DNA from 3 places in the Polaromonas sp. P1_F1 genome. Region 3 is predicted to be linked to each of the others. Evidence: predicted binding sites of a transcription regulator. Region 3 holds the regulator's gene; each other region holds the start of a gene.
What was found. Region 3 encodes sigma-54, which starts transcription at its own class of promoters, with help from an activator protein. Its sites were predicted from a motif close to TGGCANGNAANCTGCTTT; they were not measured.
Positions count from the first base shown of each region.

Region 1: the regulator sigma-54 is predicted to act here: its motif matches at 2,850-2,867, upstream of AC1DZE_RS17985 (ammonium transporter).
Region 2: the regulator sigma-54 is predicted to act here: its motif matches at 2,323-2,340, upstream of AC1DZE_RS12450 (CmpA/NrtA family ABC transporter substrate-binding protein).

Region 1 is NZ_JBFUBJ010000007.1:35,781-40,327, forward strand. It holds gene AC1DZE_RS17970 (phosphate/phosphite/phosphonate ABC transporter substrate-binding protein) at 1-59, opposite strand, end outside; gene AC1DZE_RS17975 (hypothetical protein) at 220-555, shown strand; gene AC1DZE_RS17980 (hypothetical protein) at 818-1,279, opposite strand; gene AC1DZE_RS17985 (ammonium transporter) at 1,319-2,779, opposite strand; gene AC1DZE_RS17990 (TSUP family transporter) at 3,294-4,052, shown strand; gene mrdA (penicillin-binding protein 2) at 4,221-4,547, opposite strand, start outside.
Region 2 is NZ_JBFUBJ010000004.1:67,244-71,790, forward strand. It holds gene ntrB (nitrate ABC transporter permease) at 1-689, opposite strand, end outside; gene AC1DZE_RS12450 (CmpA/NrtA family ABC transporter substrate-binding protein) at 909-2,153, opposite strand; gene AC1DZE_RS12455 (ANTAR domain-containing response regulator) at 2,508-3,140, opposite strand; gene tsaD (tRNA (adenosine(37)-N6)-threonylcarbamoyltransferase complex transferase subunit TsaD) at 3,383-4,426, shown strand; gene AC1DZE_RS12465 (Hsp20/alpha crystallin family protein) at 4,525-4,547, opposite strand, start outside.
Region 3 is NZ_JBFUBJ010000009.1:86,601-91,147, forward strand. It holds gene AC1DZE_RS20305 (THUMP domain-containing class I SAM-dependent RNA methyltransferase) at 1-1,368, opposite strand, end outside; gene AC1DZE_RS20310 (RNA polymerase factor sigma-54) at 1,411-2,946, opposite strand; gene lptB (LPS export ABC transporter ATP-binding protein) at 3,091-3,882, opposite strand; gene lptA (lipopolysaccharide transport periplasmic protein LptA) at 3,897-4,523, opposite strand.

The DNA.
Region 1 (4,547 bases), on a different contig from region 3:
TGGGCATTGGCAGTGCCCATACAAAACTGGCTGAACCCCAACACCAGGGTCCCTAACATCCATCTCCTCAGCATAAGCCTCTCCTTATATAAAGCTCACGCATGCTACTGCGTGTGTCCGGCGCTGGCTAGCGCAATTTACCCCTGTCAACTTTTTCCACCACCCTCATGACATGGTGGGCGCCCGCTTGCATTTGCACCCCGATGACACAATCGGAAGATGCCGCAGACCACCGCCGCCCGACCGACCGAAATCATGAAGAGTCTGCCCACCTTCCTGATCGCCATGCTGCTGACTGCCCTGTCTGCCTGTAGCCCGGCGCCGCGCGCCAGCCAGGACCCGCTGTCGATTGCCCGCGCCCCGGTGGCCACGGCCATCAACGACTACCAGCGCTGTGCCCAGAGCGCCTTGCAGTCGCTGAAAGACAACCCGGAGCAGTCCGTGTTTGTGCTCGCCGATGCCGCACTGGCGGCCTGCGATGCCGGCCTGGATCAGGTGCGGCGCAGCATCCTGGCGGATAACGCAGGCCACCCTTATGTGGCCGCGTTTGCTTAAGATGCCAGCGCCAACATCCGCATTCGCACCCGCAACATGCTGGCGCACAGCCTGAACCGCGCTCGGGAAGCCGCAGCGCCGCATGCCGCGCCGGCAAAGTAATTAAGCGGGAAAACCCCCGCAGCGTTCAGCGCAAGCTCTTCACGAAGCGCAGCGCGTTCGGGGCAAGAACACCGCAGAACCGGCTTTGCCGGGCTGCAGGTGTTGCCACCCTGAGGGGGGTTCCGGCTACACGCAGTGAGCCGAGACAGGGGGCTACAAGTTATCGCAGGCCCTTCACATAGCGCGGCGCATTCGGGTCGCGCTGGCGGCGCTCTCGCGGCGACTCGCCCTCGCCGAAGATGGCACCGAATGTCGACTCGATAAAACCTGATTCAGGATAGACCTCTTCCTCGGTATCGATGGACCGGGCGCTCTGGCGGTCGGGCACAGGCGCCGGGGCAAGCACCGGCTGGCTGCGCTCCTTCACCACCTCGGACACCAACTGCACCAGCGGCACGCGTGCCTTGGGCTCGGGGGTGGCCATGATTTCTTCAAGCCGGTCGGCCCACACCGCCAGGTCCACGTGGCCATCCTCGGCGGCTTTTTCCCGCGCAAAACGCGCTATTTCGGCGGCGTATTCCTGGTTACCGGCCATCCACTCGGTGTCGGTCACGCGGCCGGTTTTGCGGCGCAACAGCACATGCAGGTGGGCCGCAACGGCAATTTTTTCACTGGAGGGCATGGTGCGCAATCCTTGAAAGTGGAGTCCGTTGTTTGTCAGTTACGTGCCCAACCGCTCGGCGTGCTGGGTGATGTCCAGGCCGTCGCTCTCGGCGGCTTCGCTGACGCGCAGGCTGACGATCAGCGAGGTGACCCACAAGGCCAGCGCCGTCATGAACAGGCTGTAGAGCATGACGGCGCCTGCGCCGATCGCCTGGGTCATCAGGCTGCCCTCGACACCGGAGATGGCCTTGCTGGCAAAGATGCCGGTCAGCAGCGAACCCACAATGCCGCCCACGCCGTGCACGCCGAACACGTCCAGTGAATCGTCGGCGTTGAGCAGGCGCTTGAGGCCCGTGGCGCCCCAGTAGCAGGCCACGCCGGCCACCAGGCCAAACACCAGGGCCGCGCGCGGCGAGACAAAGCCCGCCGCCGGCGTGATGGCGACCAGCCCGGCGACCAGGCCCGAGCACAGTCCCAGCAGGGAAGGACGCCCGCGAACAATCCATTCGGCCGCCATCCACGAGAGAGCGCCCGCGGCCGCCGCGATGTGCGTGACGGCCATCGCCAGGCCGGCCCGGCCGTCGGAGGCCACGGCGGAGCCGGCGTTAAAGCCAAACCAGCCGACCCACAGCATGCCGGCACCGGCCATGGTCAGGCCCAGGTTGAAAGGCGTAAACGGTTCACGGCCGTAGCCGTGGCGTGGCCCGAGCGCGTAGGCACAGACCAGCCCGGCAATGCCGGCATTGATGTGCACGACCGAGCCGCCGGCAAAGTCCAGCGCGCCCATGCGCGCCAGCCAGCCATTGGGCTCCCAGACCCAGTGGGCAATGGGTGCGTAAACGACGACGGTCCACAGCGACATGAACACCAGCATCGCGGAAAACCGCATGCGTTCCACAAACGATCCGACCACCAGCGCGGCCGTGATGATGGCGAAGGTCAGCTGGAACATGGCGTAGACCGACTCGGGAATGTTGGGCGCGATATGGCTCACGGCCACCTTCTGCGCATCCTTCACGTAGTCCAGCCCGGTGAACCAGAGCCGCTCGGGACCACCCAGATAGTGCCCAAGCGCACCTTTGCCGGGCGTGAAGGCGATGGAGTACCCCACCGCAAACCAGAGCAGGCTGACGACGGCACAGATGGCGACGACGCAGGCCATGACGTTGAGCACGCTTTTCCTGCGCACCATGCCGCCGTAAAAAAGGGCAATGCCGGGCAGGGTCATGAGCAATACCAGTGCGGTGGAGGTCATCATCCAGGCGGTGTCGGCACCATTGAGGGTCTCCACGCCGACCAGCCCTGGCTGCGTCAGCGGTGCCGGGGCAGCCGCAGGAGGCACAGGAAGGGGCGCAGACGCGGCAGCCATCGGAGCGGCAGGAGGCGCAGGAATCGTGGCCTGTGCGGGGGACGGTGCGACTTCCGGAGCGCTGGCAGTGACTGCTGGCGGCGCCACTGCCGGGGGAGCCGTGGTCTGTGCCAGGGCTTGCTGGCATGCCAGGCCCAAGCATAAAGACATACTCAAGGCCAGAAATCTGTTCATATGCATACGGTGCCCGCCTGTTCAATCAACCAACAATTGGTAACAACAGGCATAAGTCGTGCCAATACCGCAGTAGCTCGTGTGATGGGACTGCGACGGAAAATATGTACTGCAAAAGTGCGCAAACGATTGGCGTGGTGCCCCAAAAACATCCACAGAACCAGCGGCCGCCCAAAGCCCGGGGCCGGGAAACCCCCAATGCACTGGGACAGTGCGCCCGCTATATTGGATGACTTGCTGACGAGCCTTGCTGCTCGCAACGCGAGGAGCCGAGGAGACACGAGAGAGTCATTAAGAAGTACACAAGCAAAGCGGCATTCCACAAGAGATGCAGATTTGCAAAAAGCGCTGGCAACCCCAGCGCTTTTTTTATGCCTCCGCCGTGATGGGTAAAACCCTCAAAAACCTTTGCAACCATTGACTGTCTTGCGCAAACAGCTATCTATTTGATAGCAATTAGTCTATTCAATGCGATGGGACAATCCGGGCCATGGAATTATTCATCGTCTCGTTGGCCTCCCTGCTCGCCGGTTTTGTGGACTCTATCGTCGGGGGCGGCGGGCTGATCCTGGTGCCGGCCCTGTTTGCCGTTTTCCCCACTACCCATCCTGCCACCCTGTTTGGGGTGAACAAGGGGGCCTCGGTCTGGGGCACCGCGGTTGCCACGGCCCAATATGCCCGCCGCGTGGAGCTTCGGTGGGCGGCGCTGCTGCCGGCGGCGGCTGCGGGTTTTACCGGCTCGCTGGCAGGCGCCTGGCTGGTCACCGTCATCTCGCCGGGATTTTTGCGCAAGGCCCTGCCCTTTGTGCTGCTGGCGGTACTGCTTTACACCCTGGCCAGGAAGGAGCTGGGCCGCCACCACACGCCCCGCTTTACCGGCCGTGCCGAGACCGCGGCGGCCTGCTGCATCGGGCTGGTTTTGGGGTTTTACGACGGCTTCTTCGGCCCGGGCACCGGCAGCTTTTTTGTATTTTTATTTGTGCGCTGGCTGGGTTATGACTTTTTGAACGCGTCGGCTTCGGCCAAGCTGCTCAACACCGCCACCAACCTGGCGGCGCTGGCGCTCTTTGCCTATAAAGGCCATGTCTGGTGGCATTTCGCCCTCACGATGGCCGTGGCCAACGTAGCAGGCAGCCTGCTGGGCACCCGCCTGGCCTTGAAACATGGGGCTGGTTTTGTGCGCGGGGTGTTTATCGCCGTGGTCAGCGCGCTGATCCTGAAAACCGCTTTTGACGCATTTGCGCGCTGACGGCGTGCTGCCAGTTTGCTATTGATTTAGTAGCTTCTTGCGCACGTCCTGTATGGGTTTTCGGCGGATTTTGCTTGAAATCCGGCCATCACTGTTTAATGACCAAATTGGCGTCCAGCCCAATAAAGGCATGCGCAAGCAGCTCTCAAATCGATAGCGACGGCCGGCTCAATCGGGGTTGATGCCCGCCGCCGCCATGGGCGGCGGCAGCTTGCTGAGCGCCTCCGCAATCGCCGCCGTCCTGGCCTTGGCGGCAGCGGCAGCCGCGGCGTTCGTGGGGCCGGGGGAAGCGCCTGCTGCGCCGGCCGACAGCTGGCCGGCCACGTCGGCGGCCTGACGCGGCTTGCCGATGGGCGCTGCCGCCAGCCCCTTCTGCACCGCCACCATGTCTTCCTCGCTCGGGTATTGGCCCAGCAGCACATAGTCAAAAACACGCCGTGCAATCGGCGCCGCCACCCCGGCGCCCCAGCCGGCGTTTTCCACGATCACCGCCAG
Region 2 (4,547 bases), on a different contig from region 3:
TTGTTCCACTCGTCCCAGACCCAGAAGCCGATGCCGACGCCACCGGTCAGCATCTCGGCGGCCACGATCACCAGCCAGGCGGTGCCGACAGCCAGACGAACGCCGGTCAGCATGTAGGGCAGCACGGCAGGAAAGAGGATCTTGGTCACGATCTTCCACTCGCTGAGATTGAGCACACGCGCCACGTTCATGTAGTCCTGCGGCACGCGTTGTACACCGACAGCCGTGTTGATGATCATGGGCCAGATGGAGCAAATGAAGATGGTCCAGATAGCAGCCGGGTTGGCGCCCTTGAAGACCAGCAGACCAATCGGCAACCAGGCTAGCGGCGACACCGGGCGCAAGAGGCTGATCAGCGGGTTGAACATGCGGCTCAAAAAATTGAAGCGACCGATCATGAAGCCGACCGGTATGCCGACGACGGCCGCCATGCCAAAGCCCATGGCCACGCGCTTGAGCGACGACAGCACGTTCCAGCCCACGCCCTGGTCATTCGGCCCCTTGCTGTAAAACGGGTCGCTGAAGATCTGCACCGCCTGCACAAAGGTGTCTTTGGGCGAGGGAATGCTGCCGGCCGTGCCCATGAAAACAAGCTCCCAGATCAGCACCAGCAAACCGAGGCCCAACAGGGGGGGCAGGATGGTGAGCCAGAGCCAGGAGGCATCGCGGGATGGCTTGGTGGCGGGCATGGGTTTTATTGAAACGTTCATGTTATTTTTGGCTGCGGAGCCCGTTGGATAAGCGCCGCCAGCTATCGAATTGATAGCGACGGCCTCTCTGGGCCTTTCGTTGCTGCGGCTTGCAGGGGTTGCCGCCTCCAGCGGGTTGTGAAATACGGCACTGACCATGGCGTCACCTCTTTACGTGGGAAGGTTGGGTGGGGTGTAGCGTGGATATAGCGTGGGTGTTCAGGCGTGAACCTTGAAACTGTCGGCGTATTTTTTCGGGTCCTTGCCGTCCCACACCGTGCCGTCCATCAGCTTGCTGCTGCGCATGATGTCTTTGGGAACGCTCGCCTTGGCAGCCGTCGCGGCCTGTTTGTAGACGTCGATGTGATTGATCTGTTTGGCGATGCCCAGGTAGTCCGGATGCTCCTTGATCAGGCCCCAGCGTTTGTGCTGCGTGAGGAACCACATGCCGTCGGACAGGTAAGGGAAGCTCACCGCACCGTCGTTGTAGAACTTCATGTAGTTCGGGTCGTCCCAGGTCTTGCCCATGCCGTTCTGGTAGCGGCCCAGGATGCGCTGGTTGATGGCGTCCACGCTGGTGTTGACGTAGCTCTTGTCGGCCACGGTCTCGGCCATCTTGTTTTTGTTGGAGAGGCTGGCGTCAATCCACTTGCCGGCTTCGATGATGGCGGCGGTCACGGCGCGCGCTGTATTGGGGTATTTTTTGACGAAGTCGGCCGTGGTGCCCAGCACTTTTTCAGGGTGGTCTTTCCAGACGTCCTGGGTGGTCACGGCGGTCACGCCTATGCCGTCGATGATGGCGCGGTGGCCCCAGGGCTCGCCCACGCAGAAGCCGTCCATGTTGCCCACGCGCATGTTGGCCACCATTTGCGGTGGCGGCACGGTGATGACCTTGGCGTCCTTCATCGGGTTGATGCCGTTGGCGGCCAGCCAGTAGTAAAGCCACATGGCGTGCGTGCCGGTCGGGAAGGTCTGGGCGAAGGTGTATTCGCGCTTGTCGCTGGCCATGAGCTTGGCCAGGCCCGGGCCGTCGATGGCGCCCTTGTCGGCCAGTTTCTTGGACAGCGTGATGGCCTGGCCGTTGTTGTTGAGCGTCATCAGCACAGCCATGTCCTTCTTGGGGCCGGCTGTGCCCATGTGGACGCCGTAGACCAGGCCGTAGAGCACATGGGCGAAGTCCAGTTCGCCGTTGACCAGCTTGTCGCGTACGCCGGCCCAGCTGGCTTCCTTGGTCGGGATGATCTTGACGCCGTATTTCTGGTCAATGCCCAGCACTGAGGCCATGACCACCGAGGCGCAGTCGGTCAGCGGAATGAAGCCGATCTTGACTTCCTTCTTCTCTGGTGCGTCTGAGCCCTGGGCATAGACGGCAGCGCGCAGGGCGGGGTTGATGCCCACGGCGCCTACGGCCGCGGCCTGCAGCACGGTGCGGCGAGTCAGCGAAGATTTCAGCAGTTCAGTCATGTCAGCGGCTCCTGATAGTTAAAACGAAAGACAAAAACAAAAAGGCGCTCGACCCGGGCAACACGTTGAACGTGATGCAGGGTGCGAACGCCTTTGTTCCTTGGGGGCACCACACACTTCGCCATTGAAGTGCTGTGCCGGTTGGCCATCTTTGACCAGTGCCTAGGGCATTGCAAAAGCTGTGCCAGCGATGCTGAGTGCTGTGACAGCGGGTCGTTTTGAGAAGGGAAAGTGCCCGGACGCACTGCGTGCACCAGTGGCTGCGGGGAAAGGCGGTGCGAGGCGGTGGTTTGATGCTTGCACCGTATTTGTGCGGTGCACCAATTGAGGGTTACCTGAGATCAGGCCCGGGATTTATCCCAGCAAATCCAGGGCGTCGAGCATGCGCTGGGCGACTTCGCCCAGCCGCAGGCCCTTATCCATCGCTGCCTTGCGCAGCTTTTCGAAGGCGGCCTGTTCGGTCAGGCCCTGGCGCTGCATCAGCATGCCCTTGGCCCGGTCTATGACTTTTCGGTCATGCAGCTCTGTTTTGGCGTGTGCCAGTTCCTTGCGGAGGCCCTGTTCGTGCTCAAAGCGCGCCATGGCCACGTCCAGGATAGGCCGAATGCGGTCCGGGGAGAGGCCGGCCACTACATAGGCCGACACGCCGGCGGCGACGGCATCCTTCACGTGGCTGGTGTCGTTGTCGTTGGTGAACAGCACGATGGGCCGGCGGGCGTCCCGCGTCGCCATCACCACATGCTCCAGCGAATCGCGGGCCTCGCTTTCGGCGTCCACGATGATCATGTCGGGTTGCAGTTGCGCCAGGCGCTCGTCCAGGAAGGTATCGGCCGGGAGCACCGCGACGATGTTGTAACCGTTTTCCAGCAATCCGATGCGCAGCTGGCGCGAGCGCTCGGCCAGCTCCCGCGCATGGTCGTCATCGGACACGGACTCCAGCAGGTCCGGGGCGATGATGACAAGGCGCAGGGATTGGGACGGCGTCATGCAGGATTTAGTGCAAGAAACGTGCCCCCACGGTCGTTCACTGTGTGTAACTCCTTACCTCCCCGAGGGGTCCGCCCGCCCTCCGGCCCGGCAAAGCCGGTTCCAGGGCTCATGCTGGGTTGAGGAGGGGCTCAACCAGCGGGAGCCGCGGGACTGGCTTTGCCAGACCGCAGGCACCCCCCCCTTGAGGGGGGCAGGCTACACGTAGTGAGCCTGAACGGGGGGGGCTTTACACTCGAAGGATGAGAGTCTTGGGAATCGAATCGAGTTGCGATGAAACCGGTGTGGCGCTGGTGGATGCCAGCGGCAGTGGCGTGCCGCGCCTGCTGTCGCACGCCTTGTTCAGCCAGATCGACATGCACCAGGCTTATGGTGGTGTGGTGCCTGAGCTGGCGAGCCGGGACCATATCCGGCGTGTCTTGCCTTTGACGCATCAGGTGATGGCCGAGGCGGGCAGCAGCCTGGCGCAAGTGGATGTGGTGGCGTATACACGCGGCCCTGGGCTTGCGGGTGCGCTGCTGGTGGGGGCGGGTATTGCTTGCTCGCTGGCGGCGGCGCTGGGCAAGCCTGCGATGGGTGTGCATCACCTGGAAGGGCATTTGCTGTCGCCCTTTCTGAGCGCCGACCCGCCCGAGTTTCCTTTTGTGGCGCTGCTGGTGTCTGGCGGCCATACCCAGCTGATGCGGGTGGACCGGGTCGGCAGTTACGAATTGCTCGGTGAAACCATTGACGATGCGGCAGGTGAGGCTTTTGACAAGTCGGCCAAGCTGATGGGCTTGCCTTATCCCGGCGGGCCCCATCTGTCGAAGCTGGCTGAGCACGGCGACTGCGCGGCCTTCAAGTTGCCGCGACCCTTGCTGCACAGTGGTGACCTGGATTTTTCATTTGCCGGGCTCAAAACCGCAGTGCTGACTCAGGCCAAAAAATTGGGTGCGGAGCTGGACAGCCGCAAGGCCGACCTCGCGGCATCCACGCAGGCGGCGATCGTGGAAGTATTGGTGAAAAAATCACTGGCCGCCATGGCGCAAACCGGACTCAAACGCCTGGTGGTGGCGGGCGGCGTGGGCGCCAATGCGCTGCTGCGAAGCCAGCTCAATGCCGTGTGCAAGCAACGCGGTATTCGTGTGCATTACCCGGAACTGCATTTGTGCACCGACAACGGCGCCATGATTGCGCTGGCGGCCGGCATGCGGCTGCAGGCGGGGCTTGAAACGCTTCAGCGCGACTACACGTTTGATGTGAAGCCGCGCTGGAGTTTGACCCCCACGGTCGCTCGCGCCGCGTAGTTCCCCGTCCCCCCGAGGGGGCCGCTGCGCCTGCGGCCCGGCAAAGCCGGTTCCACGGCCCCGGCTGGCAGGGACGGCTAACCGGCTTTGGTCGGTGGTTACTGGATGTCGAGGTGGGTGA
Region 3 (4,547 bases):
CGCCACCATGTCAAAGCGGAACAGGCGGCATTCGATGGGACCGTTCCACATCGGCACGCGCCGCGATTCTTTCAGGCGCATCTTGCCGGGCAGTTTGAGGTCGGGTGTGAGCACGTGAGCGGTCCAGCCGGCGTAATTTTTCTTCCAGTGCGCGGCCAGTTGTGGAAAAAACTCCGTCGCTTCTTCGCCCCAGGCGTTTTGTGCCTGCTCGCGGCCGGGGTTCGCCGAGCGGTCGCGCGATGTCTCGAAGGCGGGTTCTTCACGTGTGTCACCCCGATCACCGCTGTCCCGGTTCAGCGGCTGGCCAAATTCGTCGATGGGCTGGTTGCGGTGGTCCTGCTGCACGCGTCCTTCGGCCTGTCCTTGCTGGCGGCGCTGGTCGCGCCCCTGCACGCCGGTGATGCCGGCCACACCTGCCACATCAATACGCTCGCCGTAAGGCGGATTCACCAGCATCACGCCCGAAGGCGCGGGCGGCATGCGCTGCAGGGCGTCGCCGCCGCGGAATTCCACCGCATTGGCCACACCGGCACGCTCGGCATTGCGTTCGGCAAAGTCGACCATGCGGAAAGACACGTCGCTGCCGAACACCGGCGCTGTAGGTTCGGTGATGGCGGCTTCGGCCTGGTCGAGCAGGCCGTCCCAGACATGGCCCTGGAAGGGCAGGTATTTCTGAAAGGCAAAACGGCGGTTGATGCCGGGCGCAATGTTGCAGGCGATTTGCGCGGCTTCAATCGCGATGGTGCCCGAGCCGCAGCAGGGGTCATAGAGCGGCACGCCTTCTTTACAGAGCTGATCCCATCCGCTGGCGGCAATCATGGCGGCGGCCAGGGTTTCCTTCAGCGGGGCATCACCCTTGTCTTCGCGCCAGCCGCGCTTGAAGAGCGGCTCGCCCGAGGTGTCGATGTAGACCGTGACGGTGTCCGTCGTCAGGTGCACGTAGACGCGCACGTCGGGCCAGCGCGTGTCGACGCTGGGCCGCACGTCGTCGAACTTGGCGCGAAAGCGGTCGGCGATCGCGTCCTTGATCTTCAGCGCCGCGAAGTTCAGGCTTTGCAGCGGGCTGTGCTGGGCCGTGATCTCGACCTTGAAGGTCTGCTTGGGCGTGAACCAGATTTCCCAGGCCACGTTGGCAGCTGCGTTGTAGAGGTCTTGTTCGCTGCGGTACTGGTTGTGCTGCAGCTCGATCAGCACGCGCTGCGCCAGCCGGCTGTGCAGGTTGAGCTGCAACGCGTCGCGCCACGAAGCCTGCAGCTGCACGCCGGCGCGCCAGGCTTTGCCGTCGATCCCGGTGACACGCTTGACCTCGGTGGCCAGCAGGGTTTCGACGCCTGCGGCGCACGGTAAAAAGAGTTGGAGTTGATTCATGACTGACTTTGAGGGGCGGGGCAGCGCGGCCTGATTGGGCGGCTAGAGTGATTTGCGCAGGTTGGCGGGCGCGATGCGGAGCGCCTCGCGGTACTTGGCCACGGTGCGGCGGGCGCATTCAATGCCCTGCTCCTTGAGCATTTCGGAAATCTGGTTGTCGCTGAGCGGCTTCTTGAGGCTTTCTGACGAGACAAATTGTTTGATGAGCGCGCGCACCGCTGTGCTGGAAGCATTGCCGCCGGTTTCGGTGCCGAGTGCGGAACCGAAGAAATACTTGAGCTCGAAAGTACCGAAAGGGGTGCCCATGTACTTGGCCGTGGTCACGCGGGAGATGGTGGACTCATGCAGGCCCAGTTCATCGGCGATTTCGCGCAGCACCAGCGGCCGCATGGCGAGTTCGCCGTGCGTGAAGAAGTTTTTCTGCCGTTCCACAATCGCGCTGCTTACGCGCAGGATGGTGTCAAAGCGCTGCTGGATGTTCTTGATGAACCAGCGGGCCTCCTGCAGGCGCTGCTGCAGCGCCTGGCCGCCCTGGCCTTTGTGCTGCTTGAGGGCATTGGCATAAATGTCGTGCACGCGAAGGCGCGGCATGACGTCGCCATTGAGCGAAACCTTGAAGCCCCGGCCCGATTTGATGACGATGACGTCGGGCACGATCAGGTTGCGCTCCACGTTCACAAAGCGGCGCCCGGGCTTGGGGTCGAGCCGGCCAATCACCGTGATGGCGCCCTTGATGGCGGCTTCGGTGAACCCACACAGGTGCGACAGGCGCTTGACATCGCGCTTGGCCAGCAGCTCCATGGGCTGCTTGCACATGGCAATGGCTGCGCGGGTTTCTTCGCAGTCCTTGCAGTCCAGCAGTTGCAGGCTCAGGCATTCCGCCAGGTTGCGCGCACCGACACCGGCAGGCTCCATGTGGTGCAGCAGCTTGAGCGCCATCGCAAAACGCTGCTCCAGCTCTTCCGCCTGCGCCATGTCATCTCTTGCAAGACCGGCCGCGAGCGACGCCAGGCTGTCTTCAAGGTAGCCGTCGTCGTTGAGCGATTCAATGAGGAAGTGCAGCGCGGCGCGATCTTCCTCCGACAGGCGCAAGCTCAGCGATTGCCGGTGCAGGTGGTCCTGCAGCGACTCATGGCTGCCCGTGAGGTCGGAGGCCTCGGCTTCGCTCTCTTCATTGTTGTTCTTGCGCGCCGGTGCGTCGCTTCCCCACTCGCTGTCGTCGGGCGTGGTTTCTACCGTGCCATCGCCTTCCCAGCTTTCCTCGAGCTTGGGCTCCGCACTGACTTCTGCGTCATTCGGGGCTGTAGCGCCAGTCTCGTCTGCGCCGCCAGCTATCGAATCCGTAGCAGATTCAAACTCGCGGCTGTCCTGGCTTACCGGCGTGTTGATGTGCTCCAGCCCAAACTCTTCGCGCACCGCCGTCTCTTCCGACACTTCCAGAAACGGGTTTTCGTCGAGCATCTGCTCGACCTCCTGGCTCAACTCAAGCGTCGACAGCTGCAACAGCCGGATCGACTGCTGCAGCTGGGGCGTCAGCGCAAGATGCTGCGAGACGCGGAGTGACAGGCCTTGTTTCACTGGATTTTCAAATGTGCGGAAAGATAAAACGACATGTCTTCGGCCAGCAGGGGCCGCGGAACTGGCTTCGCCAGGCCGCAGGCGCCGTCCCCAGAGGGGGAGAGGGAGCTACACGAAGTGAGCGACAACAGGGGGGAACCATCTTCACATCTTGAAGTGTTCGCCGAGATAGACTCTTCGTACATCGGCGTTGTTCACGATCTCGGACGGTGTGCCTTGCGCCAGCACATGGCCGTCGCTGATGATGTAGGCGTGGTCGCAAATGCCCAGTGTTTCACGCACGTTGTGGTCGGTGATCAGCACGCCGATGCCGCGCGATTTGAGGAAACCGATGATGCGCTGGATTTCGATCACGGCAATGGGGTCGATACCGGCAAAGGGCTCATCCAGCAGGATGAAGCGCGGCTGGGTTGCCAGCGCCCGCGCGATTTCGACCCGGCGGCGCTCGCCGCCCGAGAGCGCCGGTGCCGGTGAGTTGCGCAAATGATCTACCCGCAAATCCTGCAGCAGCGCGTCGAGCCGCGACTCGATGTCTGCGCGCCCCAGCGGCTTTCCGGTTTTGTCGAGCTGCAGCTCCAGCACGGCACGCACGTTTTCTTCGACCGTGAGCTTGCGGAAAATCGACGCTTCCTGCGGCAGGTAGCTCAGGCCCAGGCGGGCACGCAGGTGAATCGGCATGTGCTCGACCGACTCGCCGTCGATGGAAATTTCGCCTGCATCGGCGCGCACCAGGCCCACGATCATGTAGAACGAGGTCGTTTTGCCCGCGCCGTTGGGGCCCAGCRGGCCCACGACTTCGCCTTTTTGCACGGACAGCGAAACGTCCTGCACCACCTTGCGGCTGCCGTACGATTTTTGCAGACCTTGCGCAACAAGGCGGCTGGGGGTCAGGGCAGGAGCGGCCGGGGCCGCTGAAGTGTCAGTCACCACATCCATCTGTGCAGGTCTTTCTAGTTCTTTTCATTGCCCAGCGTCGTGCTGGGGCGCAGAACCGGGGCGGGGCCTGCGGGCGGCGCCGCGACGGGGGCCGAGGCTGTCGCGCGGGGTGACAGCATGGCGCGAACCCGTCCTGTGGGGTTGCTGGCCGTACGATTTTGCGCGCCCCCATCCACGGTGAAGACGTCGGTGTTGTTGTCGTAAACAATCAGGCTGCCGGTGGTTTCGTCCACCAGGGTGGCGCCGTTGTAGCGGCGCACCACCGCCCGCTTGATGAACTTCACCAGGTCTGCACGGCTGTCATATTCAATGCGTTCGCCTTCGCCTTCGATGTATTCGTCTACGCCGTCACGCTTTTTCCGGTAAAACGCCAGCTTGCCGGGCGCCGCGATGGACACCGCCTGCTGGTAGCCTTCGGGATCCTGCATGACGTCAACGCGCTCGCCGCGCACGATGGTCGTGCCCTTGGTGATCACCACATTGCCGGTAAAAACACTGGTTTGCTTCAGGTCGTCATAACGCAGGGCATCTGCCTCCGCGTTCATGGGCTTGTCCCGGTCGGCTTTTTCGGCGCTGGCCGGGAAAGCCACCCCCAGCACCAGAATGACCGGCAGGATGAAAGAAAAAATGGGGTGTTTCATAAGGCACGAATCTTGCTGCTTGGT